DNA from 2 places in the Brevibacillus ginsengisoli genome. Region 1 is predicted to be linked to the other one. Evidence: predicted binding sites of a transcription regulator. Region 1 holds the regulator's gene; the other holds the start of a gene.
The links. Region 1 encodes LexA, which represses DNA repair genes until DNA is damaged. Its sites were predicted from a motif close to CGAACATATGTTCG; they were not measured.
Positions count from the first base shown of each region.

Region 1 (15,943 bases):
ATGCTGCCATCTAATACGACCAAGTCGGCCAACTTTCCAACTTCAATGCTTCCTTTTATATCTTCTTCAAAGCTGGCGTAAGCGCCGTTCCACGTATAGGCTCGAATGGCCTCCATCACGCTGACTCTCTGATTTCCCCCGACTTCAGTCCCTTGTTTACTTTTACGGTTAACGGCTACATGGATACCAAAAAGTGGACGATAATCAGTTACAGGGCTATCCGAACCAGCAGCCGCTATGACTTCGTTATCAAAGAAATCACGCAGTGGATACATGTGGTTGACGCGATCTCCGTAGTTTTTGATGTATCCGTCACCGTACTCATAAAAGAATGGCGGATTAGGAATGGGAACTACGCCAAGCTTTTTCATTCTGGCAAGCAAGTCAGGTTCTGTAACCCCTGCGTGTTCAATACGATGACGGGCATTGGAAGAAGGATATTTCGTCATGGCTTCCTCGATACAATTCAGCACCATTTCGATAGCCCGATCTCCCTGAGCGTGAGCTGTTATTTGAAAGCCTTTTTGATGCGCCTCACCCAAAATGCGATTCACTTCTTCCTGCGTATAGTATAGGATTCCGTAATCCTCAGGGTTGCTGGTATACGGCTTTCTTGTGGCAATGGTTGGACCGCTGCTACTGCCGTCCGTAAACAGCTTGGCAGGCCCAATTTTGAACCGTTCATCTCCAACACCGGTTGTAATTCCAGCTGCCATCATGTTTTTGATAAACTCTTCCGGATTGTCCATCGCACACACCATCGCATAGATTCTCACCTTGACCAAACCGCTGCGCGCTGCTTGTTGCATCACTCTGAAACTGTCAGAATCATTGGTTCCGGCATCATGCACACTCGTAATGCCCGCTGATACATAGTCGGCAGACGCCATCGCCAAAGCGCGACGAAGATCCTCTTCAGAAAAAGGAAACGCTTTGGTCGCTTGAAAATGAGCGTTTTCAAACAAACGTCCTGTGGCCTCCCCCTGATCATCCCGTTCAATAATGCCTCCCTTGGGATTAGGTGTATCTTTGGTGATACCAAGCATCTCTAGCGCTTTGGAATTGACCGCTGAGATATGATTGCATGCGCGAACGACAATGATCGGATGTTCGGTTGAAATTTCGTCCAATTCGTCACGGGTAGGGTACCGTTGTTCGATTATTTTTGATTCATTGAACCCCCACGCTCTCACACACTTTCCTTTTGACAGCTCCAAGGCTTTGGCGCGCAAATCATTCAAGATATCTTGCAGAGATTGAATGTGGGGCTCTTTGCAGCTTACACCTAATTTGTCGATTCCATAAGCAAGAATATGCAAATGAGAGTCGATAAAACCAGGAAGCAGACTTCTTCCTTGAAGGTCAATAACGCTTGTTTTTTCTCCAATGAATTGCTTGATCTCTTCAGTTGAGCCAACTGCGACGATCCGGTTCTCTTTTACCGCTACCGCTTCTGCAATCCCATTTTGACAATCTACAGTAATAACCTCTCCATTAAGAAAAACGTAATCTGTGTGCATCGTAATCCTCCTTTAGTCGATTTATACATTTCTTTCCTAACTGATTAGTTTTCCGGACTTCTTAATCTTTTGAATTATCTGATCATAAAAATGGCAGCTACAACGAACGAAGGCAGATCAGCTAGCGGCGCCGCGTACCATACCCCATCCACCCCATAATAGTGAGGCAAAATATAGATGAGGGGCAGAAGGAATAAAAACGTTCTCCCAATCGCGATCAGAGTGATCTACCGTTTTTCTCGACCGCTTCAAAGTAACCTGAGATCAACAAGGTAATTGCGCCCAGCGGGAATGTGAAATTAAATATCCTTTATTGTCCAAACGCCAAGATCTTACAAATTTGGATCGCCACCCACGTTGCTTCTCTCACACGGCCGTATAATTTTGCGCCATAGTTATAACTAATAATCGGCTGAACTCCTGTGACAGCCCCTAATGCCATGAGCACAAGATAATTGATGATATATCCATTTTGGATCGTAAATGCAAAGACATGTAATTCTCCCCCATAGTCCGAAAGCAGAATATTATCGATCACAATCGCAATAAACATCGTAAGTTGTACGGAAAAGGAGGAGAAGCCTGTGGCGAGCTGGTCGTTCATCGACACTAACAAAGAAGCTAAGCATGACCGGCAATACAGCAAATGGGACAGCATCGCCGGTCGCTCCAAAAAAAGCATCAATGATTCGTTGTTTAATAATCCAAATATTGCGATAACTATTGATAAAATGGTGGTAAACCAAAGGGATTGTCCTACAATATTCCTCGCTTCTTCCGTTTTTCCTTCCCCTAGTCGGAGCGCAACTACCGCTCCAGCACCAGCCGCCATCAGGGTACCGACCGCGCGACTCAATACCATGATGGTATAGCCGATACCAACACCCGCTAATTCTGATGCCACTAGATTTCCTACGATCATCCCGTCAATAACCGACCGACCCGCAAAAGACAAATTGCCTAGAATAGCGACTATCGTGTAGCGTAAAAACAGCGTGCTAATTTTTTTGGTGCCGAACTCTCTTGTTGTCTTTTACTTGTATTGGGTTGGATTCGATATAATTCTGATACTCGAATACAGTATTCCCCATGCCCACCCCCTGAACCATTCGACAGGTTCCTTAATCATATTGGCTACTCCTGCCTGGATACCTGCCTGCTTGATAATCTCAAACAGTTTTACGGCTGTAACTGAAGTAACTTCGGATGGTTTGAACACAGGCTAGTATAACTAGTTCTTCCCCCTTTTTACATTATAGAAATACCTCTCGCTCAACAAACTTGACGATATCACTATAGAAAGCGCTTACATTTATTTTCCCCGAACAGAGATTCTAGAGCCATCTCCCTTGCATTCATTCGGTTTGGACTACTCCTCCTTTTGAGATGATATATGTGATGCAATACCCCACGATAACGCAATCGAGAATTCCGAGTTTTCAATTAATTAATCGAACAACCCATTCGTTTTATGTTAATGGGTTCATCGTATAAATTGGAGTTATCTTCTAGTCAATAGCCACTAAACTCAATTTTTATCAAAAAAGTGGAGTTACTCCAGATTTTATTTGTTGCTTTCCGGGGGATACCACTTGGCTATTGGAACATTTGCTAAATTTCACCGTAAGGTTAGACGAAGAAACCAGAAGTTTTAACGAACCCCGCTTCTTTTAATAGGAGATGTCCTAGAAAAACGAACTTATGTTTGTCGAACGCAAGATCCCATGGTATAATGTAGTAAAAGACTCGAGGATCGAGGTGTGGAAATGTCCAAGCTTTCCAATCGTCAACAAGCCATTATTGAATTCATTCGTAGAGAAGTAAAAGATAAAGGATATCCCCCATCTGTTCGAGAAATCGGAGAAGCTGTAGGACTAGCCTCTAGCTCTACTGTTCACGGTCATTTGGCGCGTCTGGAGAAAAAAGGGTTGATCCGCCGTGACCCGACCAAGCCACGGGCGATTGAGCTTCTGGGTGATTCCGACCGATTCCAGGAAGATTTCGACCTTAGTGTAGTTAGAGTTCCCGTTCTTGGTAAAGTAACAGCCGGTCAACCGATCACCGCCATCGAGCAGGTCGAAGAGTACTTCCCGCTCCCTGAAAATGTCGTGTCGTCCGATAACGTGTTCATGCTTCGCGTTTCCGGTAACAGTATGATTGAAGCTGGAATTCTGGACGGCGACTATGTCATTGTCCGTCAGCAAAGTGTTGCAAACAACGGCGATATCGTGGTAGCCATGACTGAGGAAGACGAAGCTACAGTAAAACGATTCTTTAAAGAAAAGACGCATTTTCGTTTACAGCCAGAAAACTCCTCTTTGGAACCAATCATTCTTCAATCCGTTTCCGTCCTTGGAAAGGTCATCGGAGTTTACCGTACCATTCATTAATTAAACTGGTTTGAACATTGTTTCAAAAGAACAGCTCCCCATTTAGCGAACACCGCTAGTCGGGGAGCTGTTTTGTTGAATATGAATTAAATTTTATAACCCTAGCTTTTGTTCCAATTCCCTCTTCTGACTCAGGTGATGGCGGAAATGCATATCAATAAGATCAAACCACTCCTTCGCGTTCAGCCAGCCGAAGCCATCATGTTTAACTTTATAGTTGGAGTTCACGCCTTCCACTTTTCCTTCCCATTCCAACATCTTCTGCTTTACTTGATCGAGTCCGTCGGAGAGGTCCTCTTTACTTTCCGAATTGCTGGGTGTGTTTTCAGGCAAGTCCGGCAACTTGATTTTAATCGGCGGAAATCCACCGTTCTTGTACAAATTCTCACCGGCCATCGTCTTGCCGAGCGTTTGCTCCCCACTTGCTGCTGCACATGCTTCCACGTTGTCAAGGTATTCCAGAGCCACAAGGATCACATGGCTGTACATTTGACCGAGCGACCAACCCCCTTGCTCGGATATATGCCTCAGTTGATCCAGCGAATAATTTTGCAAGTTGGTTTTGTACTCCTCAATCAACTTCAGATCGCTCAATTGAAACACCCCTTCAACGTGAATGATTAATCCATGCTTATTACCTTGCGATGAAGAACCAGATAATCATCAAAATTTGAATGAATACCTTAACTACCGCACTGCTTAATAACGCGAAAAGTGAACCAAATCCAACTTTGATCGCTTTCTCAATGGACTGCTTTTGGATGAACAGCTCAATCGCTATCACAAATAAAAATGGAAGCAGAATCATTCCGAGTGGAGGGTATACAAAGATCCCGAGGATAACCCCCGCAATAGCCCCTATCGAAGATAACCGAGACCCCCCTGAGCGCTTCACAAAATACATATTGGCCAGTATATCCGCAGCATAAGAAAGCGCACTTAAGATCCCCATCCCCCACCAGAAAGAAGGTGGAAGTCCCGGTGCCCCAGGTGCAACCAAAACAAACTGATATAAGAGAAACCCAATCCACATCAGTATTAAATCAGGCAATACCGGAAAAAAGATTCCAGCAAGGCTTAATCCGAATAACGTAATGATCATAATCCATAATAAGATCTCCATGGAAAACCTCCTCGTTCAAGAAACATTCAACTACCTGTTAGAGCATCCAATATTCTCTAATCATTACGTCATTCTACCCTAAAAGTTTCAAAAATCTCCATTGAGCAGGATTGAATCTAAAGAGTCGTATACATTAATCCGTTTCATTTGTACTGCTTGGGCTGCATTTTGGGTGTACAGTTCCTCCAGACCCACGAGCCGATGACAATTTATATTTAAAAAAACACCACAAAAAACCCTCACGCCAAGTGGCGTAAGGGTTTCAGCTTTTATCTTAATACGTATTCATGTATTGTTCACGTTCCCAGTTGTGTACGCGGGTGCGGAACATATCCCATTCGATTTCTTTTGCTTCGATGAAGTGGAGCAAAGCGTGCTCGCCCAAAGCTTCGCAGATTACTGGGTCAGCTTTCAAGCACTCGATTGCTTCTTTCAATGTGGATGGCAAGCTATCGATTCCGTTTTCTTCACGCTCTTGCTCATCCATCACATAAATGTTGCGATCGATTGCAGGAGGTGCTTGCAATTTGTTTTTGATACCGTCCAAACCAGCTTTCAGCATTACGGCCAAAGCGAGGTATGGGTTAGCTGCTGGGTCTGGGTTACGCACTTCGATACGAGTACCCATTCCACGGGATGCAGGGATACGGATCAATGGAGAACGGTTTTTCGCGGACCAAGCAACGTAGCAAGGTGCTTCGTAACCTGGAACCAAACGCTTGTAAGAGTTTACCAATGGATTGGTGATCGCAGCAAAACCACGTGCGTGAAGCAGGATACCCGCGAGGTATTGCTTAGCAGTTTCACTCAAGCCCAACACGTCGGACTCTTCGTAGAACGCGTTTTCTTTGCCGCGGAACAAGGATTGGTGAGCGTGCATACCGGAACCGTTTACGCCGAACAATGGTTTTGGCATGAAAGTAGCATGGAGACCGTGTTTACGAGCGATTGTTTTAACAACCAGCTTGAAAGTCAAGATTTGGTCTGCAGCATGGATTGCATTCGCATATTTGAAGTCGATTTCGTGTTGACCAGGTGCAACTTCATGGTGAGAAGCTTCAATTTCGAAGCCCATTTTTTCAAGGGTCAATACGATATCACGACGGCAGTTTTCACCCATATCAAGTGGAGCGAAGTCGAAGTAACCACCTTGGTCGTTCAGATCAAGAGTAGGTTCACCTTTTTCATCCAATTTGAAGAGGAAGAATTCTGGTTCTGGACCTACGTTGAAGTCAGTGAAGCCAAGCGCTTCAGCTTCTTTGATTACTTTTTTAAGAATTTGACGAGGGTCACCTTCGAATGGAGAACCGTCCGGCATGTAGATATCGCAGATCAAACGAGCTACTTTGCCTTCCTCAGTGCCCCAAGGGAATACTACCCAAGTGTCGAGGTCAGGATACAGATACATGTCAGATTCTTCGATACGCACAAAACCTTCGATGGAAGAACCGTCAAACATCATTTTATTGTCGAGCGCTTTTTCAAGCTGAGAGACTGGAATCTCTACATTCTTGATAACACCCATCAAGTCAGTAAATTGCAAACGGATGTACTTCACATTTTCTTCCTTCGACAGTCGAATAATGTCCTCTTTGGTGTAACGTCTCAAAACAATCTCCCCCTCATCCAATTCTCAGTATGATTTATAGTTTAGTGGAAGAAGCGTGATAGCTCTCCACGAATCAGTGCGGTCTCGCCTAAACGAGATGCACCGGGATTCATAATTTGTTGCTTCAATAGTTGACGAAGCTCTTTCTCGGACATTTCTTTGCGCTTCGCTTCAGATTTCTCAGTAATCTGTGTTTCCTCAACTTCTGCGCCTTTCATATCCATAACTTGTTTAATGCCTGCGATGTTTAGGCCTTTTTCAATCAATGACTTGATCTCTAATAAAGTATCTACATCATTAAAAGAAAATAGACGTTGCTTACCTTCCGTTCTTGCCGGATGAATCAAGTCGTTCTGCTCATAATAGCGAATTTGCCGAGCAGTTAATTCAGTAAGCTTCATCACAATGCCGATCGGGAAGAGAGCCATATTACGACGGATCTGATCACTCATCAGATGCTCCCCCTTTACTTACTTGTCTTATCAAGTATGTCGTGCACTTGATCTATTCCTATAATACGCTCTGTGAAGAAATATGTCAAACGTTATGTTAGGAAATGTTACATAGAAATCGTAATTTAACTCACATAGCCTGATACATTCAATTTATACTGGACACCCTAAGCCTCTCAAAACAAAAGAAACCGTGTCTTGTACGGCTTCTTCTTGACTTCGCATCTCACCAGAAAGAATGGGTTGGAAAAACGGATGACAGTTTGAAAACATAATGGTCTGCATCACAAAAACAAGCGTGTAATCCAGTGACCGAAAGGAAAACACGCCTTGTTCTCTCCCTTCCAACAGCTTGTCCCGAATAAACTGACAGAGCGGATAGGTATACATCCGTAGTTCACTCGTTCTCGGGCTTTGCAAGGTAACCTCATTTTGAAAAATAAGCGTTAACTCCGGTTCTCTGTCACGAAACATAATCGCCTCATGGATCAGCTTCTTCATCACTTCAACGGGACTCTCAATGGATTGAATTTGTTCAAGTAGCTGCTGGGTCCTAAAAAACGTATCGACTAGCGTATAAAATACCTTTTCTTTGCCCCCAAAATGGTACGAGACCAGGGCAACATTCACTCCCGCCGCTTCACAAATCTGACGTACGGTCGTTCCTTCATAGCCTTGTCTTGCGAAAAGCTTCTTGGCAGCTTGCAAAATTCGCATTTTTACTTCTGACTGTTCTATGTTCAATAGATGCCGCCTTCTTTCCTATACCCTCATAAGAGAAACTTACTTTGCCGGCAGCTCGAGCAAACCTTGGGTGAGCATATTATCCAACGCAGTAAGAATCCCCACTTTGACATGAGAATAGGTAAGTCCACCTTGAACAAAGCCAAGGTAAGGCGCGCGAATCGGACCATCAGCCGAAAACTCGATACTTGCTCCTTGGATAAAGGTACCGGCGGCCATAATAACTGGATCAGCGTAACCTGGCATTTCACTTGGCAAAGGTTTAACATGAGAATCGACTGGAGCCGCTTTTTGAATACCCTGACAAAACGCAATCAGGCGATCAGCAGAGCCGAACTCAATTGATTGTATTAAATCAGTTCGCGGTTCATGCCAAAGCGGATTGGTTCTAAATCCGAGTCTCTCCAGCATAGCCGAGGAAAATATGGCGCCTTTGAGCGCTTCTCCTACTACGTGAGGGGCCAAGAAGAACCCTTGAAACATCTCTAAAAGCGAATAAAGCGACGCTCCCCCTTCCGCTCCAATCCCAGGTGCAGCCATACGGTAAGAGGCTAAACGGACGTATTCTTCTTTTCCGACCACGTAGCCACCGGTTTTTACAAGACCACCACCCGGATTCTTGATCAGAGATCCCGCCATGATGTCTGCTCCGACGTGTAACGGTTCTTTTTCTTCCGTAAACTCACCGTAGCAGTTATCCACGAAAACAATCAGATTCGAATTGATTTCTTTTACAAAGCGAATCATTCCTTCTATCTTGGCGATAGTGAAAGAAGGTCGGTCAGCATAGCCTCGCGAACGCTGGATTCCGATTACTTTTGTCTTGGATGTTATGGCGTTCTGAACAGCCGCAAAGTCAATCTCGCCTTCAGCTGTCAGCGGAACCGTGTTGTATCCAATTCCATAATCCTTAAGAGAGCCCTGGGATTCTCCGCGCACTCCAACCACTTCTTCAAGCGTATCGTATGGTTTCCCAGTGATATAGAGCAATTCGTCACCAGGACGAAGCAAACCGAATAAACAGATGGCGATCGCATGCGTTCCAGAGATAATATGCGGACGAACCAGTGCCGCTTCCCCACCAAACACGTCAGCGTAGATGGATTCTAGTGTAGATCGTCCCATATCGTCATAGCCATAACCAGTGGAAGGAGCAAAATGAAACTCATTTACTTCATGTTTTTGAAAAGAACGGAGAACACGCAATTGGTTGTAATCCACCAATGATGCGATTTCTTTATGACGAGTGGCAACTTGTTGTTCTACGTCTTCAACGATTGGTTGAAGTTCTTTGCCATATGTAAAAAGGTTAAACATCTAGTATTACTTCCTTTCTTACCAAACAATGATAGTTGGGATAGATGATCTTACTCCCACGGTTCCAGTGTAACCTCTGGTTTATTCTCCAGAAACTCAAATACCTTGCCATAGATCGGATTGTCCTGATTTAAGCGGACTGTTATGCGATAAGCGGACGAGTCTTCGTCAAACTCCTGTTCCATCTCCACTCCAGCCCGATGAAGTAGCGAGAGAATATCACCCCGCTCAACGGGAACCTGCAGGACCATTTCATGAAAAGATTGAAGCGCAATCTGTTCAATCCGATTCAAAAGCCGTTGCAGGTCATCGTCATGAAGGGCGGACATGGCGATCGAGTCGGATTGGTTGGGGATGTAGGTGCCTGAATGAACCAAATCCACTTTGTTATAGACGATGAGTTGAGGGATTTCTTGCGCTTTCAGTTCTGCGAGCACCTTATCAACGACTTCCATATGAATTTCGAAGTCTGGATGGTGAACGTCCACCACATGCAAAATAAGATCGGCTTCCTTGACCCCTTCCAATGTAGAACGGAACGCCGCAACCAAACTCGTTGGCAAGTCTTGAATAAATCCAACCGTATCGGTGAGCAACACATCCTGACCACTTGGCAGATTCAACTGGCGTGTCGTTGGATCGAGCGTCGCAAACAATTTGTTTTCCTGCAACGTGCTGGAGTTGGTCAAGCGGTTCAGAAGTGTAGATTTGCCTGCATTGGTGTACCCGACAAGAGCAATCTCATACGCCTGATTCTTTTTCCGCCGTTCACGATGTAGGTTTCTAGTACGAACCACATCATCCAGCTGAGCCTTCAACTCGCTAATGCGTTTGCGAATATGACGACGGTCACTTTCCAGTTTTGTTTCACCCGGACCTCTTGTACCAATACCGCCTCCCAAACGCGACAGCTGTTTTCCTTGACCAGCTAGTCTAGGTAACAGATAGCTGTATTGGGCAAGCTCGACCTGAATTTTCCCTTCACGCGAATGTGCGCGTCCAGCAAAAATATCGAGGATCAACTGGGTACGGTCAATTACTTTACAATCAAATAACCCTTCCAGGTTTCGATTCTGGCTAGGAGATAATTCATCATTAAAGATCACGATATCTACGCCGAGGTCATTGGATCTGGCGGCAATCTCTTGAATCTTCCCGGTTCCCAAATACCATGCCGAATCCACCCGGTCACGATTCTGTGTCATGACATCCAGTACTTCCACGTCGGCCGTCCGGGCAAGCTCATGTAATTCTTCCATCGAGAGTCGAGCACGTTCTTCATCTCGATTATCAAGATTGCAGCCAACTAGTATCGCTGTTTCATGTGTTTTGATCAGATTATCTGTCATCTATATGGACATCCTTTCCTTGCAGCCCTTTAAACCCTTATTCTATCACAGATACAAACCGATTGTTACTCTAGGTAAACACGATATCTTCAGCGCGCAGGGTTAGTAGATCTTCTTTTGTTAGTTGCGCAGATTTCAACAATCTTACCGCCTGCAATCGTGCGGACTGCTCGATGACATTGCGAATATAACGAGCGTTACTAAAGTTCTCGAGAAACGGATTCTGAAGGCAATGGTTTAAATGCATCCGTAGTTTCTCTTTGGCAGCATGTGACAATTCATACTGCTTCGTGGAAGCCATATGTTCGGCAATATTCATTAATTCCTCTACCGAATAGTCCACAAAAGAGATTTGAATCGGAAATCGCGAAGGCAAACCCGGGTTTAATTGCAAAAACGCTTCCATTTCTTCTGTATACCCAGCCAAAATGCAAATAAACTCGTTCTTGGCGTCTTCCATTGCTTTGGTTAAGCAGTCAATCGCCTCTTTGCCAAAATCTTTTTCTCCGCCTCTCGCAAGCGAATAGGCTTCATCGATAAACAAGACGCCTCCCATCGCTCGCTTGATCAACTCCCGTGTCTTCTGAGCTGTGTGTCCAATAAATTCACCCACGAGATCGGCTCGTTCCACTTCAATCAGATGCCCTTTGCTTACTATTCCCATTTCCTTGAATATACGTCCAACAATACGGGCTACAGTGGTTTTTCCAGTTCCCGGATTCCCTTTAAACACCATATGGTACACTTGCTGTTCAATTTTCATGCCGTGCTTGGCCCTTTCCTGATTGACACGGAGGAGGGCGTAGATTTCATACATCAGCTTCTTCGCTTCCGCAAGGCCGATCATCGTTTCTAATTCGTCAAAGACCTGAACGAGGTTGACAGATGCGGTTGTTCGAACTCTTTCGGCCAGGGTCTCTGGTGTTTTTTGTTTTTCTGTATGATGAAACACCACTTGTATTCGGTTAGGAAGATTGGTGGTACCAACCACTCTCTCACCCGAACCATTCGCTGGTTGCTTCACAAGCGTTCACCTTCCTTCGCCCCATACCTCAGTATACTCCCCTATCCCAAAAACCTGCCCGTTTCTTTCCAGGAGGTTAAAATAAAAAAGGTGAACCACCGGCTGGTTCACCTTCTTGTTTTTCCAATCATCTTAGCAATATCAACGGTTATTGGTTGGTTTCTTGCGTCATGAGCGATACTGGGCGTTGCGGTGTAAATGTGGAGATTGCGTGTTTGTAAACGAGCTGTTGTTTTCCTTCACTATCAATCACAATAGTGAAATTATCGAACGCTTTAATATAGCCTCTTAGTTGAAAGCCATTCACCAAATAGATGGTGACCGCGATGTTTTCTTTGCGTAGATGATTCAGGAACGTATCTTGGATGTTGATGGATTGCTTCATTCGAAAATACCCCCTAAAAGGACTTGTAAGTTTATATATTCGGCATTTGGTGAAACTTTCCTGCCATAGATAGGCGAATTGTTTCCATTACCTTGTCGGTTTCACCAGGGTTGGTCAAATCAAACCATTGAATTTCGGGAACACGACGAAACCAGGACAACTGACGTTTGGCAAAATGTCTGGTACGTTTTTTTATTTCATGGATGGCATGATCCAAAGAAATTTCACCATACAAATAGGGGACTACTTCTTTGTAGCCAAGACCCTGCATGGATTGAAGGGATGGATCGAAACCTGCATCCAGCAAGTTACGCACTTCTTCAATCAGTCCCTCTTCAATCATGAGATCAACGCGTTGGTTAATTCGCTCGTACAGCTTGGCACGATCCATGGTGAGTCCGATCATGACAATGTCATACGGTGAATATTCGGCTCGGTGCTGGTAATCAGCCATCGTTTGACCTGTTTGCTGATAAATTTCAATTGCGCGAATCACTCGCTTCACATCATTGGGATGGAGTCGATCCGCCGTAATTGGATCGATCGCGCGAAGACGTTCGTGCAAAACCTCTGGACCTTCTGTATCGGCCATCCGCTGAAGCTGGTCGCGAAGCTCTGAATCCTGCTCTGCTTGAGAAAACTGATAGCTGTGTGTGACTGATTGTATGTATAGCCCAGTCCCTCCTACCATAAAAGGAAGACACTGACGCTGATTCATCTCCGTTATAAGTCTCTTGGCCATCTCTTGAAAACTAGCAACAGAGTAATCTTGATCCGGATTAATGATGTCAATCAGATGATGGGGAACAACTGCTTGTTCTTTTGGGGAGGCTTTAGCCGTTCCGATATCCATATACCGATACACTTGCATGGAGTCTCCGGAAATGATTTCGCCGTGGAAGGCTTGTGCCAGATCCAGACTCAATGAAGTTTTCCCAACCGCGGTTGGTCCCACAATAACGACCAGTTTTTCTTTGTGCTCCGCCAAGTCACTCCCTCCTAAACTTCTCTATAACTGTATACGACGTGATGCTCTCGATTACGATACGGAAGAAAGTCATATCGTTCAAAAAGTTTGCCTGCCTTGCCTTCCTTCAACACCACACGTTTTCTCGCAACCCGAAGCGCTTGCTGAATCGCTTGTTCCAACAGAGGTGCGTGATTGGCAAACTCTCGCAAACCCGAAATACCCGTAGACTCTCCCACCGCATGTTCGAACATCGGATCAAAGTATACAACATCGAATGAGCGATCAGGTAAAGCGCTCAGATAGTCCAAGTGATCACTTGCGACAACCTGAATACGCCCCATTGCCTGTTGCAATGATTCGGCACTTTCCCAATGCGTCAATCCGTCTGCCACAAGAAGGGCTATGATTCTCTCAGATTCCAAGCCAACCACTTGACCAGTTGGGCCTACAGCATAAGCAAAGACAATCGCATCGGCGCCCAATCCGAGAGTTGCATCCAACACTGAATCTCCCGGTTGTATTTGACAAGCAGAAAGCATAGTATCAGTATCGCCCCGCTCCAGCCGCTTTATACGAAAAGCTGCGGTATTTGGGTGAAAAAAGAACGACTGACCTTGTGGTTGTTCGATCCTTGCGCCCTTGGACGATACGACTAGAATTTTCTCTACTTGATACTTGCGTCGAAGTGCAGCCAGAGAAGCGTCTTTACGCTCAACTATCGGCAAGCCAAACTGCTCGGCAAGCCGCTTCGCGTGCTCTAGCGTGCTTACGCTGGGATCAAGGCCTGTTGTAATGATCAATCTGCATCACTCGTTTCATCTACCGCTTCTTCTACCACGATTGTCGTACGGTCGGCTATATAACTTTACCAACATATTACCATTGATTCAATAGGTTAATAAAGTCCGGGGTTGGGTCTACTGTAAATTTGGTCATAGAAAAACTGCACCTCCAATTGTTAGGTGTGTCTAACAATTGGTGTGCAGTTCAATGAGATGCAAGCCTTTTCCTTGTTTATTCCGCAACCGTAACCGTGATTGTCACTGTTTTCCCTTGGTACGTCGCATTGATTTTCACTGTTCCTTTGGCTACTCCACTAATTACACCATGTTCCACGGTAGCAACCGCCTCGTCTTCACTCGACCAATCTGCTTGCTCGGTTACGATTTTTTTCGAGTTATTCTCATAATAAGCGGTTAGCTTGACAGCTTGTTTTTTTCCTGCAGCTATCGTCACCTTCCGTTTGCTTGTGAGAAGGCGCTTGACCTGGTCTGCCTCGCCTACTTTTACGGACATTTCGGACGTCTTGCCACCATATATGGCTTTGATGACAGCCGTACCTGGGGCAATGGCTTTCACCTTGCCAGTTGGATCAACAGATGCCAAATCTGGGTCACTGGTAGACCACTTCGCTCGTTTGGTTACATCCACAGTTTTCTTGTTGGATAGCGTTGCAGTCAGTTGAAGCTGTTCCTCTTGACCCACTCCTAGTTGCAGGTTGGTCGGCTTTAGCTCCAATTTAGTTACATCCAGCATCGAAATCACCACGGAGATTTCTACTTTCTTACCTTGGTAGGTAACGGTAATCGTCGCCTCACCTTCTTTTCTCCCCGCTTTAATTACGCCTTTCGTTACAGTCGCGATTGTCTTCGAACTGGAACGATACTTCACTTCTTTATTCTTGGTGATGTCTTCTTTGGTGCCATTAGAATAGACGGCATACAGAGTAACGGGAGACGATTGGTTCGGTTTTAGAAGAATCGTATCTTCTGACGCCTCAAATCCGACCAACTTATTCTCTTCAACAACATTCACCTTGCACGTCGCTGTCTTGGCTTGGTCTACAGTCGTAACTGTAATCGTTGCGGTACCTGGAGCAAGTGGTGTGACAACCCCATCACTACTAACCTTCGCCACTTGCGGATTACTGCTACTCCATGTCACGCTTTGATTGGTAGCGTAAGATGGTTTGATCGATGCATGCATGACTGAGGTTTCGCCGCCAGCGGTTAAGCTGAGTTCCGTCGGATTCAGGCTCACGTCTGTAACCGGATAATAAGACGGAGAAGGAGAAGGAAGAGAAGGTTGTGCTCTTGTCACGTCAATGGTGTAAGTCTTCACAGTGTTGTCTTGCGCGGTCACAACTATGTAAATGGCATTGCTACCAACCTTCAAGGGGATCGCTCCGCTTGGTTGACCGCTTCCTACCAGATTTCCGTTTACCGTCATCGTGGCGTTGACATTAGCTACACTTGCGGATACCGTCAGACTGGATACGTTATTGGGCACAGAGGATACGTAGGAAGTTCTCCCAGATGAAAAACCGGGACTTAGTGTACCACTCGACAGCGCCAGTCCGTTCAAGGTCGCATCACTGGACACGATGGGCATTGCACTCGCTTCATTGGAGGCAACGCTGTCTCCTCCCGTATTGCTTGCCACTACTACAAAATAATACTTCGTCCCGTTGGTTAGTCCTGTCGCTGTGTACGTCGTCTCGCTTGTAACAGTTGCCACTGGCGTCGCATCATAACTTCCGCTCGACGTCCCTCTGTATACTTTGTAACTTGTTGCCCCAGTTACAGAAGACCAGCTTAACGCCACTTGGGAATCTTTTGTTGTTGCTGTCAGATCTATGGGAGCATTCGGAACAGTCCAAACATCGATTGCGCTGCTCTGCGCCGATTCAATCGTTTCATTGAGTGCTTTCACCGTAAACGTATATACGGTGCCTGGTGTCAGGCCATTCACTGTGTGGGTAGGGCTAGATACGGTCGCGATCGCCTTTTTGCCCCCATTCTCGTAGATGTTATAGCCCGTTGCTCCAGAAACTGCATTCCACGTAAGCGTAGTTGTTGTCGTCGTCGTGTTGCCGGCTTGCAGATTGTCCAGTACATCGGGAACAGGAAGCACAAATTGCCCTACACCATAATATCCCCCTGCATACAGCGTACCGCCTGCTTGAAGCAAGGTGTACATACCGCTGGTCGAACCACTCATCGGCGTCCACGTGTCGTTGCTGTACGACCATACTCCTTTGTCGTCATCCGTCGACGCATA
Region 1 is NZ_JBNJQR010000006.1:187,488-203,430, reverse strand. It holds gene ACQCN2_RS14285 (amidohydrolase) at 1-1,520, opposite strand, end outside; gene ACQCN2_RS14280 (MATE family efflux transporter) at 1,831-2,487, opposite strand; gene ACQCN2_RS14275 (aldehyde dehydrogenase family protein) at 2,554-2,739, opposite strand; gene lexA (transcriptional repressor LexA) at 3,287-3,910, shown strand; gene ACQCN2_RS14265 (DinB family protein) at 4,004-4,513, opposite strand; gene ACQCN2_RS14260 (DUF456 domain-containing protein) at 4,545-5,033, opposite strand; gene glnA (type I glutamate--ammonia ligase) at 5,308-6,642, opposite strand; gene ACQCN2_RS14250 (MerR family transcriptional regulator) at 6,684-7,094, opposite strand; gene ACQCN2_RS14245 (TetR family transcriptional regulator) at 7,248-7,838, opposite strand; gene ACQCN2_RS14240 (methionine gamma-lyase family protein) at 7,878-9,155, opposite strand; gene hflX (GTPase HflX) at 9,206-10,504, opposite strand; gene ACQCN2_RS14230 (AAA family ATPase) at 10,575-11,528, opposite strand; gene hfq (RNA chaperone Hfq) at 11,677-11,913, opposite strand; gene miaA (tRNA (adenosine(37)-N6)-dimethylallyltransferase MiaA) at 11,945-12,901, opposite strand; gene ACQCN2_RS14215 (class I SAM-dependent methyltransferase) at 12,913-13,683, opposite strand; gene ACQCN2_RS14210 (Ig-like domain-containing protein) at 13,898-15,943, opposite strand, start outside.

Region 2 (15,943 bases), on a different contig from region 1:
ATTACGTCAGCGCCAGCCTTTTTCATCTCAGGGACGTATTTGTTTGCGGTTGCAACGATGTCTTTGGTGATAACTTTTCCCTCGAGATTTGCTTTGTCCCAAGCGGTAATTTGCGGTGGCACGAAACCGATTACGCCGACCTTGATTTTTTGTAGTTTACCGGTGTCATCTTTGAAGACTTTGTCCAAGATGATGTATGGTTTGAAATAGTTTTTGTCGTTGTTTGGATTTTTGTCATGATCATCGAAGTAAACGTTTGCATTTACATACGGGAATTTTGCGCCACTTAGCGATGTTTTTAAGAAGTCCAAGCCATAGTTGAATTCGTGGTTACCGACATTTCCTGCGTCATAGCTAAGCTGATTCATTGCTTTATACACGGGATGAACTTGGCCAGCTTTCAACGGCTGCACGCGAGCAACATAATCTCCGAGCGGATTACCTTGGATCAAGTCCCCATTATCAAACAGCATGCTGTTTACCGCTTCTTGACGAGCTTTTTTGATGAGAGATGCAGTTTTCGCCAAACCAAATTCGTCGGTTGACGCATCTTTATAATAGTCATAGTTTACGATGTTGGTGTGAATGTCCGTTGTTTCAAGAATGCGCAGGTTCACAACCGGGTCTTTTGCGGCAAAAACAGGAACCGACAACACGCTGAAAGCCAAAGAAGCTGCAACTACACCACTTAGTACCTTTTTCTTGTCCAAGAAAATAAACCCCCTTATAAATTTAAAAAATAATAAATGGTTAAGAAAATATTAATGGGAAGTTAAAGTTTTCTTAACCATTCAAATAATACCATAGGAACTGGTAATAAGACACAATTTTCACCTGTTTATAAACTTTTTTTTATCAAAAATCGATATTTTTTTGGTGAGCTGTCGTAATTTTCACTATTTGATGGAAGAAATGGAGTATATTTGTTGATTTTACTGGGCAAACTGTGAATAAAAGCGATTGAAGGAGTTTTCCCGGATGCGAAGTTACAAGCTAATCTTCCTGACGCTGGCTCTCTTGGCCGTTGGTTTGCTTGGAAAAGGTACGACCTTTCTCACGGACGCGATCAAAGGGTTGCCCAATCAGGAGAAACTGCTAAAACAAGCGGAAGAAAAAGCGGTGGCGGTCATGGGCAAACCGCTTGAATTAGTGCTAAAAAGGACCTACCTGTGCGGACCCAAAGATGAAGAGCGAGTCCGTGTGGAACCTCAAACCATTGAACAACTGCTATCCAAATACATTGGTTGGGAGATCGCGTCAGTGGGGGCCGATTCCGTTGTTTTAAAAAAAGCGGAGAATGACCTCTCGCCTTTGTGTAAGTCGAACGGGCATTTTGGATTGTCTCAGGGTAACGTGTTGACGCTGTTTAACGGGCTTCCCGGTGAACAAAAGGTCATCCAAACCTTCTACCAAATCAACACAGCGCGTCTGGAAGCGGGTCTGCCCAAGAATGAACTGGATTTATTGAAAAAAGGCATCCGCGTCCATGACTTGGCTGAGTACAATAGTATTCTTTCCACTTATAGCGAGTTTCAAAATCACGAGAAAAGCGGGACGAGTCCTTAATCACATATTTGAAGGACGTTACAGCCATACTGAAGGTACACGGTGCAACAAAAGGAGGAGACTTACAGCATGTCTTCGATGCCTCGAGGAAGCTATAAGGACCAATACCATCAGCGCTTGTACGTTCAACTGAACCAAGGGCACAACAAACTGGATTACCGCAGGATCAATATCCTAAAGGAAGACATGCAGCACAATGTGGACGACTATGCCCACATGCAGCATGACTATTCAGACGCTCTGGGAATGAACAGGCACTAGGCACCGTTTGACCCGACCTGACTAAAGCAGGTCGGGTTTTCTGCTAGAACCTGACAAAAGCGTGTAACGAGATCGTTGGTTTGAACGTCGAATTGTTGCGGGTATTCACAAAGCAAACTGGAGTGAACAAGCGTGAATGAATTGTATAAAAGTAAGATTATCATCGTGTTTGCCTTTCTGTTGATCGCCTTGACTAGCTGCCAAAATGGATCGAAAGCTCCTTCTCCTAACCCACCGACTGATGCCACCAAAAATCATCAGCAACCTGTTGCAACGACCCCAACAACTCCGGACCATACGCCAATGGGTACTGTAACCGCTGTTCGCTTGGCTGATCACAAAATCGGCTGGGTTGGAGGGGAAGGCTGGATTGCCAGAACGGATGATGGGGGAGTGAATTGGAGCGCGCAATACAAAGGCTCGGGAACCATCCATCAACTGTTCGCGTTAAACGCAAAAGAGGCGTGGGCGACGCTAAACGAGGCGTCAAGCCAATCTGGATCTCTCGGGTTGCTCAGCTCAGCAGATGGCGGACAGCATTGGAGTTTGACAGGAAAAGTCCCCAACAAGGGCTTTCTGCACTTCGTTTCAAGCCGTGAAGCGTTTAGCGGCAATGCCAGAACGACAGACGGCGGCAAGACCTGGAGTATGCTTGCTGTACCCAAAAATGCAGCAGGAGACGCTTATTTTCATGATAAAGATAACGGTTGGGTCGTCACACGAGGAAACAACACAGTTCGCTTTGAGCGGACTGTTGATGGCGGCAAGACCTGGAAAATCGTCATGACGCGAAAAACAGCTGCTCCAATTAACGGAACACTGATCAGATCATCGGGTGTGAACGATGCCTGGGTTGAACTTATCGGAGATACGGGTATGACCCAAACGTCTTACTCCTTGTTCCATACCTTGGACGGCGGGCGTAGCTGGCTGACGGTCATTGTGAAATCGACTGCGGGTGGAGGTCCTGCACCCGGATTCCCTGCCGATTACACAGGTGGTCCTTCGATTGCTGGCAACAGTCCTGGACCGCTCTATGTTGTGAATCCAACAGTCGCATTTATCGGCGGCAGGTGCAATGCTTGCGACAAGCCGAACACGATTGGCTGGACCAAGGATGGAGGCAAAACCTTGACCAATGGCAATGTTGCGCTGACAGGCTTTGGGCCTGCATTCATCGCCTTTGCAGATCCTAGTTACGGCTGGTGGATTACGACCGACAATACGGAGCCGTCCATACTTTACACATCTGTCGATGGCGGCAAGACCTGGAAGAAAACACATCAGTTCGATAAACCCAAACCCACATCTTAATGGATAACAAGGCTGTCGTATAGACGGCCTTTTCTATTAAAAGTACAAATACACGTTCGCTTTTTTCTATGGTTGTGGTAGAGTTAGATGAAAGAGTAGATAGGCGGAGAGTGAAACATGCGGATTTTAGGGATTGACCCAGGTATTGCGATCGTTGGGTTTGGTTTTGTGGATAAACAGGGCAGTCAGCTGAAGCCTGCTCAATACGGTTCGATTCAGACAGAGGCCGGATTATCTGTTCCCCTACGATTGAAACAAATTTATGAAGCGATGCAAGAATTGCTTGCCACTTACAAACCGGACGAGGTTTCGGTGGAGAAGCTGTTTTTCAATAAAAATGTAACCACTGCGTTCAGTGTCGGTCAAGCGAGAGGAGTGATCCTTTTGGCAGCTGAGCAAGCAGGGATTCCTACATACGAGTACACACCGATGCAAGTGAAACAAGCGGTAACAGGATACGGAGGCGCAGAGAAAAAACAAATTCAAGAGATGGTAAGAATCTTGCTGAAGCTGCCAGAGGTTCCTAAACCGGACGATGTAGCGGATGCGTTGGGGATCGCGATTACACATGCGAACTTCAGGACGTATCATCAGATGATGGAAGGGGCACGTTTATGATTGACTTCGTGGAAGGAACGGTTTGTTACATCGATACGGAATACGTGGTTGTGGAGGCAGGAGGTATTGGCTATCGACTGTTTTGTCCGAATCCGTATCAGTTCGTGAATCAAGAGGGGTCGAAACGCCGCTTGTTTACCCATCATCATGTCCGGGAAGACGCGATCCAATTATACGGGTTTGGCGACCGAGATGAACGGGATATGTTTCGTCGTCTGCTCGAAGTGACGGGAATTGGCCCTAAAGGTGCTCTGGCCATTCTAGCTGCAGCTAGTCCCGAACAGATTGTGCTCGCTATTCAGCAGGAAAACGTGAATTATTTGACCAAGTTCCCTGGGATTGGGAAGAAGACCGCACAGCGGATTATTCTTGACTTAAAAGACAAGCTGAAAGGATTTACCCCATCCATGCTCACGGTTGAAGTCGCCTCCACTTCTTCGGAAATTGCGTCAGTGGGTGCTTTTCAGCAAGCGATGGAAGCGCTTGAGGCTCTGGGGTACTCCGACAACGAAATCCAATCCATTAAGTCAGTTCTACGAGAAAAAGCGCAGGCAGGCAATTCTGTTGAACAGTTGATTAAGGCAGGTCTGGCTCAGTTGATGAGGGGGTAGAAAGCAGTGGAAGAACGCATCATCACAACTCATATGACGTTGCAAGATGATATGAGTGAATTAAGCCTGCGCCCTCGCTATCTAGCTGAATATATCGGGCAGTCCCAAGTGAAAGAGAATCTCAAAATCTTTATTGAAGCTGCCAAGATGCGGAACGAGGCATTGGATCATGTTCTTTTATACGGACCACCTGGTTTGGGGAAAACAACATTGTCCCAAATCATCGCGAATGAACTCGGCGTCAACATCCGCACCACATCGGGACCCGCTATCGAGCGTCCTGGAGATTTAGCCGCGATTCTGACCAATTTGCAAGAAAACGATGTGCTGTTCATTGATGAAATCCATCGCTTGCATCGAAGCGCCGAAGAAGTGCTTTATTCGGCAATGGAAGATTTCGCCCTGGATATTATGATCGGCAAAGGGCCAAGCGCAAGAAGCGTCCGGCTTGATTTGCCGCCGTTTACCCTGATTGGGGCAACGACACGCGCTGGCCTTTTGTCGTCACCGCTACGGGATCGCTTTGGTGTCGTGAATCGTCTGGAATTTTATACAATCGATGAATTGAGTTTCATCGTTAGTCGCGCGTCAGATATTCTGCAAACCGGGATTGCCGAAGGTGGAGCGGTAGAAGTGGCCAAACGCTCGCGTGGGACACCACGTGTCGCCAATCGACTGCTAAAGCGCGTCCGTGATTTTGCGCAGGTCCAAGGGGAAGGCAAAATTACAACGGAGCTTGCCCGTGAAGCGTTGGATCGCTTGCAAGTGGATTCCTGCGGGCTGGATCACGTCGATCATAAACTTCTTCTCTCGATTATTGACAAGTTTGCGGGTGGACCTGTTGGATTGGATACTATTGCGGCAACAATCGGCGAGGAATCTCAGACGATTGAAGACGTTTGTGAACCTTATCTTTTGCAAATCGGGTTTTTACAACGGACACCACGCGGGCGAATTGCAACGCCAAGTGCCTACCAGCATTTTGGAAGGGTGATGCCGGAATGAGTTCTTTTCCAAAGCTCTTGATTGGGCTTGGAGCCCTATTGATCATCATTGGTGTGCTGTGGCAAGTAGGCGGCAGATTTTTGCCATTGGGTAAGCTTCCGGGAGACATCGTGGTGGAGAAGGAGAATGTCAAGGTTTACTTCCCGATTGTGACCTGTATTGTTATTAGCATCTTGTTGTCGCTGGGAAGTTACTTGTTTCGGTTGTTTAAATAACGGGAAAAGGCAGCGAAACGGCTGCCTTTTTTTCGTTGATAGGAATTTGTTAAAATTCCTTCCATTCGCGCAAGCCTGCCAAGAAAAGACTTCGTCCGATCGACGCTCATTTTCAGCTAAATAGTCCTAGAGAATGCTGGGAGGAATTGATTTGGAATTTGTCGAATTTTACTTTCTTTAGCGTCGAAAATTGATATAAAAAAGCTTTGAACAAGCTCTTTCGATAAAGGAGATGACAAGAGATGAAAAAACGCAGGTTAGGCAGACAGCTGCTAGCTATTGCAAGCGTTCTCTCATTATCACTAACAGGGTATTATCCAACTGCCGATGCAGCTGAGAAAAATATTCGGGTCGCACTTTTTGTAGATACAGGGCAAGGCTATCGGGGTGTGGTCCCCTCCATTACGCTTGCGAGTGACTCCGGACTTGACGTGAGAGCTTCGGACAAGCAATCAGACGTTTCCGTAGGGATCAACTCCGATCAGGCCCGTTTTCGTGTAGATGAATTCACAGTGGTCGCCGTGGAAACGGCTGATTTGAATGAAGCGCAGCGAACCGCCCAACAGTTGAGCAAGCAAAAGCTGGATGCATCGATTACAGTCAATTCCCGTAACGGAAGGCCAATCTATCAAGTCATGAGCGGTTCGTACAATACATATGACACCGCCCTATCCCAAAGCAAATCAATTGCTCAGAAGGTTGGAAAACAGCCTCAGATTCAAGGTCCATATCGGGTGGAAGCCGGTCGATATAAAAGTTTAGCAGATGCGAAGAAATCGGAGAGCACGTATGAAGCATCCGGAGTACCTGCTCATACCGTCATGCTTTTGGATGGAGATAAAGCAGCCTATGCGGTCTGGCTGGGAGACGAGATTTCGTCATCCAAACTAAACTCCATCACTGCCGCGGCGGAAGATGTAAAAGCAGGCCGTTACCAAAAAGCGGATGCATCCAGTTATATTGTAATCAATGATGAAGTGGTCGCGGGAGGCAATGAAGCGGAGACAGTCCCTCAGTACGTGTTTTCTTCGCAAGTGAAACTGACGGTGAAATCGAAGGGCAAGGGTACTCCTCTCATCACCGTAGAAGAGCGTGAACATCGCAAATACCGTGGACAGATTGAATTATCCGATTATAAAAACAACCTGACAGTGGTGAACGAATTGCCTATGGAGCAATATCTGTACGGTGTTGTCGGTTCAGAGATGTCAACAGGTTGGCCATTGGAAGCGCTCAAGGCGCAAGCCGTATTAGCGCGGACGCGTGCTGTAGGACAAGGAAATAAATACGGCGTCGCTAACCTGTCTGACACTGTGTATGAACAGGCTTATTACGGCTACAGCAAGGAAGCGGCCGACATTCGCAAGGCTGTAGATGAAACAGCAGGTGAAGTGATTCATTATAAAGGAAAAGTGGCTGAATCGTTGTTTTATTCCAACGCCGGGGGCATGACAGCGGATGGGACGGAAGTATGGGGCACGAAGGTTCCGTACTTGGCGGTAGTTGATACTCCTGACATTGACCCGATGGAAAAAGCAATTCCGTGGTATCATGTCGCTTTGGCTGACGGAACCATCGGGTATGTGCGCAGTGACTTTGTTACGCTTCGATCTGAACGAAATCCGGTAGGACTGCAACAAGGCGTTACCAAAATTGATAAGGTAAACTTCCGGATCGGGCCATCCAGCACGTATCATAAGGCGATTACCGCTTTGCCGATTGGAACCGAGCTCACCATCCTCCAATCGGAACCTGAGGAGAACGCCTACCAATGGACGCGTGGACCCTACACCGCGCAAGAACTGACGGCGATGATCAATACAAGTCAGGCCCGCAACAAAGGGGCGCAATATAACCAACCCATACAGTCGCTCGAAGTAACGAAAAGGGGTCCATCTGGTCGAGTGATGGCAATGGAAGCGGATGGGATGGCGATTGCGGTTTCGAACCCCGATGGATTCCGATCCGTATTCAGTCAAGGGGGCAACAGTTTGCGAAGCACCAAATTCGATATTGAGCAAATGGGACAAGTAATGGTGTTGGGAGCCAACAATCAGACAGCCAACTTTCCCGCCTACGATATTCAAGCAATGGGTGCCGACGGGACAAGCCCTGCCAATGGCAATAGTGATCAATACGTTATAACAAATGGGATTCAGGCACCGCGAATCGCTTCCAAACAGGCTATGTTCGTCATTCATGGCAATGGTTTTGGGCATGGGCTAGGAGTCTCGCAATTTGGTGCCAAAGCCTTGGCTGAACAAGGGTATGACTATCAGCAAATCCTGCAACACTACTATCAGGACGTAACAATCGAACCATAAAAAAGAGGAGTTATTACAAGTGGACGTTAATCAGTTTGATTTTGAACTACCCGAAGAGTTAATTGCGCAACATCCTTTAGAGGAAAGGACTGCTTCTAGACTGCTCGTCCTTCATAAACAGACGGGAGAGATTGAACATCAACAGTTTACCAATCTAATCGACCATTTGAAGGCGGGAGATGTGCTTGTTTTAAACGACAGCCGAGTGCTACCAGCTCGGCTGATCGGCGTAAAAGAAGATACCGGCGCCAAAATTGAGGTGCTCTTGCTCAAGTCCCTAGGAGATGATCGCTGGGAAACACTTGTGAAGCCAGGGAAACGCGTAAAGTCGGGAACGGTTATCCAATTCGGAGATGGCTTGCTTCGCTGTGTCTGCGAAGATACGACTGAGGTAGGCGGGCGAATTGTCCGATTTGAATATAGCGGAATCTTCTATGAAGTATTGGATCAGTTGGGCTCAATGCCGCTTCCGCCTTACATTCACGCTCAACTGGAGGATAAGGAACGATACCAGACCGTCTACGCCAAAGAACGAGGTTCCGCGGCAGCACCTACGGCTGGGTTGCATTTTACCCGTGATTATTTGGAGCGGCTGGAGAAGAAGGGTGTGGAGCTTCGCTATGTGACATTGCATGTGGGACTGGGCACATTTAGACCAGTTAGCTCCGATACAATTGAGGGTCACGTGATGCATTCCGAGTATTACGAGCTTTCAGAGGAAACCGCAACAGCAATTAATCAGGCGAAAGCCGAGGGAAGAAGGGTCATTGCAGTCGGAACCACTTCTTGTCGGGTGCTGGAGACCGTAGGAAGCGACAATCAAGGCAAGCTGATCGCCCAATCCGGTTGGACCCAAATCTTTATTTACCCTGGCTATACCTTTAGTATTATCGATGGACTATTAACCAACTTCCATCTGCCAAAGTCTACGTTGGTGATGCTCGTGAGCGCGCTTGCAGGCCAAGAGTATGTCTTGAATGCCTATCGGGAAGCGGTTGATCAAGCGTATCGTTTCTTTAGCTTTGGAGACGCGATGCTCATCATAGAGTAGGACAATCCAAGCCTTACCCATCAGAATATAAACGAATGTGCATATATAGGCCATCTCGCCTTGTGATTCTTCACTATTGCCACTATAATAAGAAGGACATGTACATAAGAAGTTGAAACCAAGGAGTGCAATCATTTGGCAGTACGTTATGAGTTAATTAAGACATGTAAGCAAACAGGGGCCAGACTTGGTAAGCTACATACACCACACGGAACCATAGATACACCTGTGTTCATGCCAGTTGGAACACAAGCGACAGTAAAAACGATGAGCCCGGAAGAAGTAAGGGAGATGGGAGCGGGGATTATTCTCAGCAATACCTACCATCTGTTTTTGCGTCCCGGACATAAAATCGTGGAAGAAGCCGGCGGACTACATTCGTTCATGAACTGGCCAGGTGCCATTCTTACGGATAGCGGAGGTTTTCAGGTGTTCAGCTTGAGTAACCTACGCAAGATCACCGAGGAAGGGGTTTCTTTCCGCTCGCACTTGAACGGGGAGAAGCTGTTCATTGGACCAGAGGAAGCCATGCAAATTCAAAACTCACTCGGTGCCGATATCATGATGGCGTTCGATGAGTGTGCTCCTTATCCGGCTGAGTACGATTATGTGAAGCAATCAATGGAACGTACGACACGTTGGGCACAGCGTTGCTTGAAGGCCCACCAAAAACCGGATACGCAAGCGTTATTTGGAATCGTGCAAGGCGGGATGTACCGTGACTTGCGAGAACAGAGCGCGCGTGATCTGGTATCGTTGGATTTTCCAGGCTATGCAGTGGGTGGGTTAAGTGTAGGTGAACCGTTCCCGCTGATGTATGAAGTACTGGATTATACGGTGCCACTGTTACCGGCGAACAAGCCGCGCTATCTGATGGGAGTAGGCTCTCCTGATGCTTTGATTGAGGGAGCGTTACGTGGAATTGACATGTTTGACTGCGTGCTTCCGACGCGAATTGCCCGCAATGGGACATGTATGACGAGCCAAGGTCGCTTGGTGATTCGCAACGCCAAATTCGCGAAGGACTTTACACCGCTCGATCCCAATTGTGATTGCTATACCTGCCGCAATTACACGCGTGCCTACATCCGCCATTTGATCAAGGCGGAAGAGACATTTGGAATTCGTTTGACCACTTACCACAATCTTCATTTCTTGATTAAGTTGATGGAACAGGTTCGTCAAGCGATAGCTGAGGATCGTTTGGGAGATTTCAGAGACCAGTTTTTTGCCCAGTATGGTTTGGGTGAAGATAGATCTTTCTAAATACAAGGAGGTATTCTACCATGGCAAATTTACAAAGCTTTTTACCATTGATTATTATGGTGGCGATTTTTTACTTCTTATTGATTCGCCCACAACAAAAACGTACCAAAACACGTAACTTGATGCTTAGTGCTCTGAAAAAGGGCGACAAAGTAGTGACAATCGGCGGAATGCACGGTACTGTTACCGATTTGACCGATGACCAAGTAACGTTGCGTGTGGCTCATAACACCAACATTACGTTTGATCGTGGCGCTGTGAACAGCGTAACGGCTGTAAGTGCCGAAACAACTGCGCCAGCAGCTTCCAAAACCGAAGCTCCAGTGGCTTCTGCTCCAAAAGAAGAAGCGTAAGCGATACATACTAAGAGCAAAAAGCAGACCGATGTCGGTCTGCTTTTTTGCGTTCAAAAGGAAAAACGAATGACCGTAATGAAGTGAGGTCATTCGTTTTTCTTCATTCCAGTAAACCAACGCCAGAAAAGACTTCATCCAATTTAAGTCTCCTTGGAAGTGATACCCAGTGGACGAGAGGAGCAAGGGACCAAAATCGCCACCCAACCCCGTAGGGGCGCGAAGCGTTTGGCGATTTCCCTTGCGGATTGAGGGAGCGGACTTCATAACTACTCTGCGAACATCCACAGAGAACTTAAATGGATGAAGTCTTTTCTACCTGCGTGACATATTCACCCCAACCACTCCACCCATCGCGCTAATCACGAAAGCGGCGACTAAATAGAAGAGTGTGGCCATTTTTAGCGGAGTGTCAAATCCGAGGAACCCGATTAAGAGGACGAGTAAGAAGTAGGAGAGCCCAGTCAATCCGCCGTAATACCAGCCCTTGGATCCGCAACGTCGCCCAGTCACCCAGCCTCCGACCAACAGACCAATACAATTAATCACGATCGTAAAGTAGGATAGAGAATTTTCTCGCAAATTGGTGAAGGAAAGCAGTAATGCCGTTACCAATGCCCCAATCAGCACGAGCCCAAATGTAAACAGAAGTCCCGTGATAATCGAGGATGATGTTGTTCGCATGCCAATAGACCTCCCCCTGTGACAAAGTTTGTACCATTTATATGAACAGCTTGGACGCAATATTCATCTCTAAGTTGAACATCTAGGCGAATTTTCGTATGATGGATGAGGAAACAACAGAGGTGGTGAGCGATATGATTAAAACTTATTTTTATAATCATTCAGAACAGAAGATGTACCACGATGTCGATCTAGATACGAAGGACGACTGGCTGAGGTCACCGGAGGATTTATTGTGGATCGATCTGTATGACGTGGGAAATCACGAGCTCCAATATATCGCTCGAATTTTTGATTTTCACCCGCTGGCCATAGAAGATTGTTTGCATGTAAGCCCTCGAGCCAAAGTGGACAATTACGAGGATTATTTTTTCTTTGTATTTCATGCCCTGCGTTATAACGAAGAAAGTGACAACGAGATTACAACAGTTGAGCTGAATGTGTTTTTGGGGCCTAATTATATCGTAACCATTCATAAATCACCAATGAATACGATAGGTAGGATTGCCGCTCAGTGTCATCGTAGTAAGTCATTCATGAATCGTGGCCCAGACTACCTCTTATATGCGATTGTCGACGGAATTACCGACGAATACTTCCCGATTATGGACCGTATTAGCGTGCGTATTGATGAACTGGAAGATGAGATTTACGAGCATCAGATGGAAGAAATTACTGAAGAGTTCCTGGCATTGAAGCGAACGATTATCTTGATCAGACGTGTAATCATGCCGCAAAAACGTATCTTCGCCAATGTGAATGGACGCTTTTCATTTGATATCTCCGAGGATAATGTCCCCTTTTACGCCGATCTAACGGATCACTTGGAACGGATTTTCGATTCTGCTGAGACATTCCGAGATCTGGTGAATGGTGCACTCGATACGTACTACACCATCATCAGTGGTAAAACAACAGAGATCATGCGCGTCCTGACGATCATCTCCACGATTATTCTCCCGCTTACCTTTATCACAGGATTGTTTGGGATGAATACGTTCGCCTGGATGGGTGAGAAGGCGGAGCCGGTTATGTTTGTCATCGCGATGGGATCCATGGTGCTTTTGACGGTCTTGATGCTGTATATTTTCAAAAAGCGGAAGTGGCTATAGGATAGCTTGAAGCAGATATGTGAAATTTGGGACGCATAGAGTCATCTTGGTGTGTGGAGAATAGTAACTGATTCTCTTCATAGGGAGGCTCGGTCTAAAGTGGAACTTTCAACCATTTTGATGCGTACCCTTTTCACATATTTTTTTATTCTCATTTTGCACCGGTTGATGGGGAAGCGAGAGCTGGGCAAGATGTCGGTCTTTGATGTGGTCATCTCGATTATGCTTGCCGAGATGGCGGTTCTTGTGATAGTAGACGTGAACCGGCCGGCGATTCTCTTTTATTTGCCCATGATGCTCATTGCAGGCTTGGAAATCGTCATGGCGTTCTTGTCCTTGAAAAGCAAAAAAATCCGGGATTGGATCGACGGCCAGCCAGAAATGATTATGGAGAACGGTGAAATCCGGGATGAAGCCATGAGGCGAAACCGACTGAGTATGGACGATTTGTTACTTAAGTTAAGACAAAAAGATGTCAAAAGTCTAGCCGATGTAGAGTTCGCCATTCTGGAAACGAACGGAGAACTGAGCGTGTTCCCCAAAGAACAGAAGCTGACTACAGGCTTGAGCGTTCCTTTGATTATCGACGGCGAAATTCGTGAGGAAGCCCTGCAACGGATTGGTCAAAATAAATTCTGGCTGAAAAAAGAAATCCGCAAATACGGAGTCAAAAGCGCCAAGGAAGTAAGCTTTTGCAGCATTGACAGCAGAGGAATAATGTTTATCGACAAAAAAGATCCTTCCAGACGCTAATTAACGGCGTGGGAAGAAAAGGGCAAGCTGTTCCCCGATCCATGGGATTCGCTGAACATCCTGTCGGCCGAGGACACGCAGGGCAATCAAAAGGACAGTGTACAGCAGGCTGCTCGATAGAGAACTAATCAGAACCATCCGGCCAATACTGAGATGGTCCAACCAGTGTTGTGCCATGTAAGAGGCTGCATAACCCATGACAAGCATGGAGAATCCGATCTTGACGAAATCCATGACTTCGATTGAAAATCCGATTCCTTTCATCAAGCTGGCAAAATGAAGCAGGGTTACCAGAGTGATCCCTAGGTTTAAAGCGATTATTGCACCATGAATTCCGAACGCGGATTGTGACGTCAAAAGAAACATGGTTGAGGTTTTGACGATGGCTCCGATTAATGTATTGCGGAAAACGACATTGGCTCGATCTAAACCCTGCAGTGCGGAAGCCAGAGGAGCCTGGAAGAACAGGAAGATGGAGAAGGGGGCCAGCTCTCTAAGAAGGCTCCCTACCTCAGGGCTATTGTACATCAAGCCGCACAGGGGCTTGGCAAAAATATAAAGCAGCACGGTGCAAGGAGCGCCAATGACCAAGGTAATTCGCATCGCTTGATAAATTCGTCGATGAACCAAACGGCTATTTTTTTGGAAAGCCGCTTCCGCCACGGCAGGAACAAGCGAAACCGATAGGGAATAGGTTAAAAATGTCGGAAATAACAGCAATGGGACGGCCATCCCGGCGAATTGTCCGTACAAGGAGGTGGCCTCAGTGATTTGAAATCCAGCAATTACCAGAGAAATTGGGACAATCATTGGTTCTAATACATAAGCGATGGAGCCTACTAATCGGCTCAGAGTAACTGGGAACGAGACATTCAACAAAATACGTAAATTTTCTCGATTTTGTTTGAGGGATGCGAACAAAGGAAGTTTGATGTATTGTGACGCGACCCTCTGCGTTGAGCGCCGATATTGCCAGACAATATAAAGAAGTCCACCTAATTCGCCGATGACGATACTGGCTGCTGCTCCGGCTGTGGCATATTCCACACCTTTGTCAAGAAAGCTGACCGTCATCACCATGACCAGTCCGATTCTTAATACTTGCTCAATGAACTGGGAAGCCGCCGTTGGAATCATATTGTGTTTACCTTGGAAGTAGCCGCGTAGCACAGCGGAGATACTAGCGAGCGGGATGACAGGGATTGCGGCCATGAGCACAAGATAGGCGCGATCGTCAGCAAACATCCAGTCGACAAGCTGATGGGCGCCTGCGAACAAGATGAGGCTGACAAATAGACTAAAGAGAGTCACGATTCCCAAGGATAAAACCAAAAAGCGCTTAGTCTGTCGGCTGTCTTGACTAGCTTCTGTTTCGGCAACCTGTTTAGCTATGGCGACCGGCAACCCAAATGTCGTCAGGGTAATAAGAAAATACAGAATAGGGACAACCATTTGATAAAGTCCCATGCCCTCCGCACCGATAATTCGTGAAAGTACGATCCGATGGGCAAACCCCAAGATCTTGGTTACAGCACCAGCTGCGATTAAGATGACGGTTCCGTATAAAAAAGATTGTCTCATCGTTCGACCCTTTCTTCCTAAAATTTGTTTGGACGAGGGGAGGATGGAGTGGCAAATATAGAAATAATTGCTGATAGCAATATGTAAAGCAAACTCCTATGCTTAAATGTATGGACGTGCCGGAGTTTGCATGACTTTTTTTCAGAGGTGAGCGCAGATGACAGCGGGGGAAGCGTTTAATAAAGAATCAGTATTTCTGGAGGTTGAGGAGCTTTGCCAGAGCAAGGCCGAGGAATTCGTCCTGCTCGGTTATGACAACATTTCAGCAAATGATATCTGGGAATGTGTCTCGCAATCGTATAAGGAGTTACCGCGAAAACACCAACTGGTCAATGACATTTTATCGTTAAAACCCAACAAATACATGAATTACTTGATGATTAACATGTATAAGAATTCCGGGCGGATTTGACATGCATTTTTTGACTTCGCTATAATTGGAATATTGGGCTACAAAGATTGGGCTTCTGATAAAGGGTGGCCATTAGGGAAAGGAGCTTTCGAGTAGAATGATAAAGTGGAGTAGGTTTATGCTCTTCCTGCTCGTAATCGCCGTTTTGGGCGGCTTAATGTTTACGACAACAGGACAAGTCTCAAAAAACATCGTACTTGGATTAGACTTACGAGGCGGTTTCGAAATTTTGTACAAGGTTGAACCGCTGGAACCAGGACAAAAAGTAACAACAGATCTTCTCAAGGCTACAGCCAAAATGGTTGAGAAACGCGTAAACATCGGTGGGGTATCCGAACCTGAAATCTCAATTGAGAACCCTGACCGTATTCGTGTGCGTCTGGCTGGTGTAACCAATCAAGAGAAACTTCGTGATTTAATTGGTAAGCCTGCCGTACTTACTTTCCGTGACGAGAGCGGCAAGGTAGTTCTCCGCGGAAGCGATCTTGCTCCAGGTGGGGCTGGTGTAGGTTATGATAACCTGCAACGTCCGTTGGTTACCTTGAAGTTTGCTAATGCAGACGCTTTTGAAAAGGTAACTAGAGCTAATCTTCATAAACGTGTCGCCATTTATTTGGATAATAATATGTTGACCAATCCAGAAATCCAAGCCGTTATTTCTGGCGGAAGTGCCCAAATTACAGGGAATTACACGGTTGAATCCGCCCAAGAATTAGCGGATATCCTGAATTCTGGTGCCTTGCCAGCCAAGTTGGTTGAGATGCAGGCAACAGCTGTAGGGGCAAGCCTTGGGGATATGGCGTTGCATCAAACGATT
Region 2 is NZ_JBNJQR010000001.1:494,006-509,948, forward strand. It holds gene ACQCN2_RS02480 (bifunctional 2',3'-cyclic-nucleotide 2'-phosphodiesterase/3'-nucleotidase) at 1-710, opposite strand, end outside; gene ACQCN2_RS02485 (BofC C-terminal domain-containing protein) at 979-1,566, shown strand; gene ACQCN2_RS02490 (hypothetical protein) at 1,636-1,827, shown strand; gene ACQCN2_RS02495 (beta propeller repeat protein) at 1,960-3,141, shown strand; gene ruvC (crossover junction endodeoxyribonuclease RuvC) at 3,259-3,759, shown strand; gene ruvA (Holliday junction branch migration protein RuvA) at 3,756-4,370, shown strand; gene ruvB (Holliday junction branch migration DNA helicase RuvB) at 4,377-5,375, shown strand; gene ACQCN2_RS02515 (DUF2905 domain-containing protein) at 5,372-5,590, shown strand; gene ACQCN2_RS02520 (SpoIID/LytB domain-containing protein) at 5,833-7,914, shown strand; gene queA (tRNA preQ1(34) S-adenosylmethionine ribosyltransferase-isomerase QueA) at 7,934-8,965, shown strand; gene tgt (tRNA guanosine(34) transglycosylase Tgt) at 9,101-10,231, shown strand; gene yajC (preprotein translocase subunit YajC) at 10,252-10,584, shown strand; gene ACQCN2_RS02540 (TIGR04086 family membrane protein) at 10,900-11,268, opposite strand; gene corA (magnesium/cobalt transporter CorA) at 11,403-12,380, shown strand; gene ACQCN2_RS02550 (DUF421 domain-containing protein) at 12,501-13,133, shown strand; gene spoVB (stage V sporulation protein B) at 13,134-14,714, opposite strand; gene ACQCN2_RS02560 (post-transcriptional regulator) at 14,872-15,126, shown strand; gene secD (protein translocase subunit SecD) at 15,224-15,943, shown strand, end outside.
Region 2: ruvC (crossover junction endodeoxyribonuclease RuvC) is a predicted target of LexA. The motif match lies at 3,187-3,200, and genes of this name have one in related genera.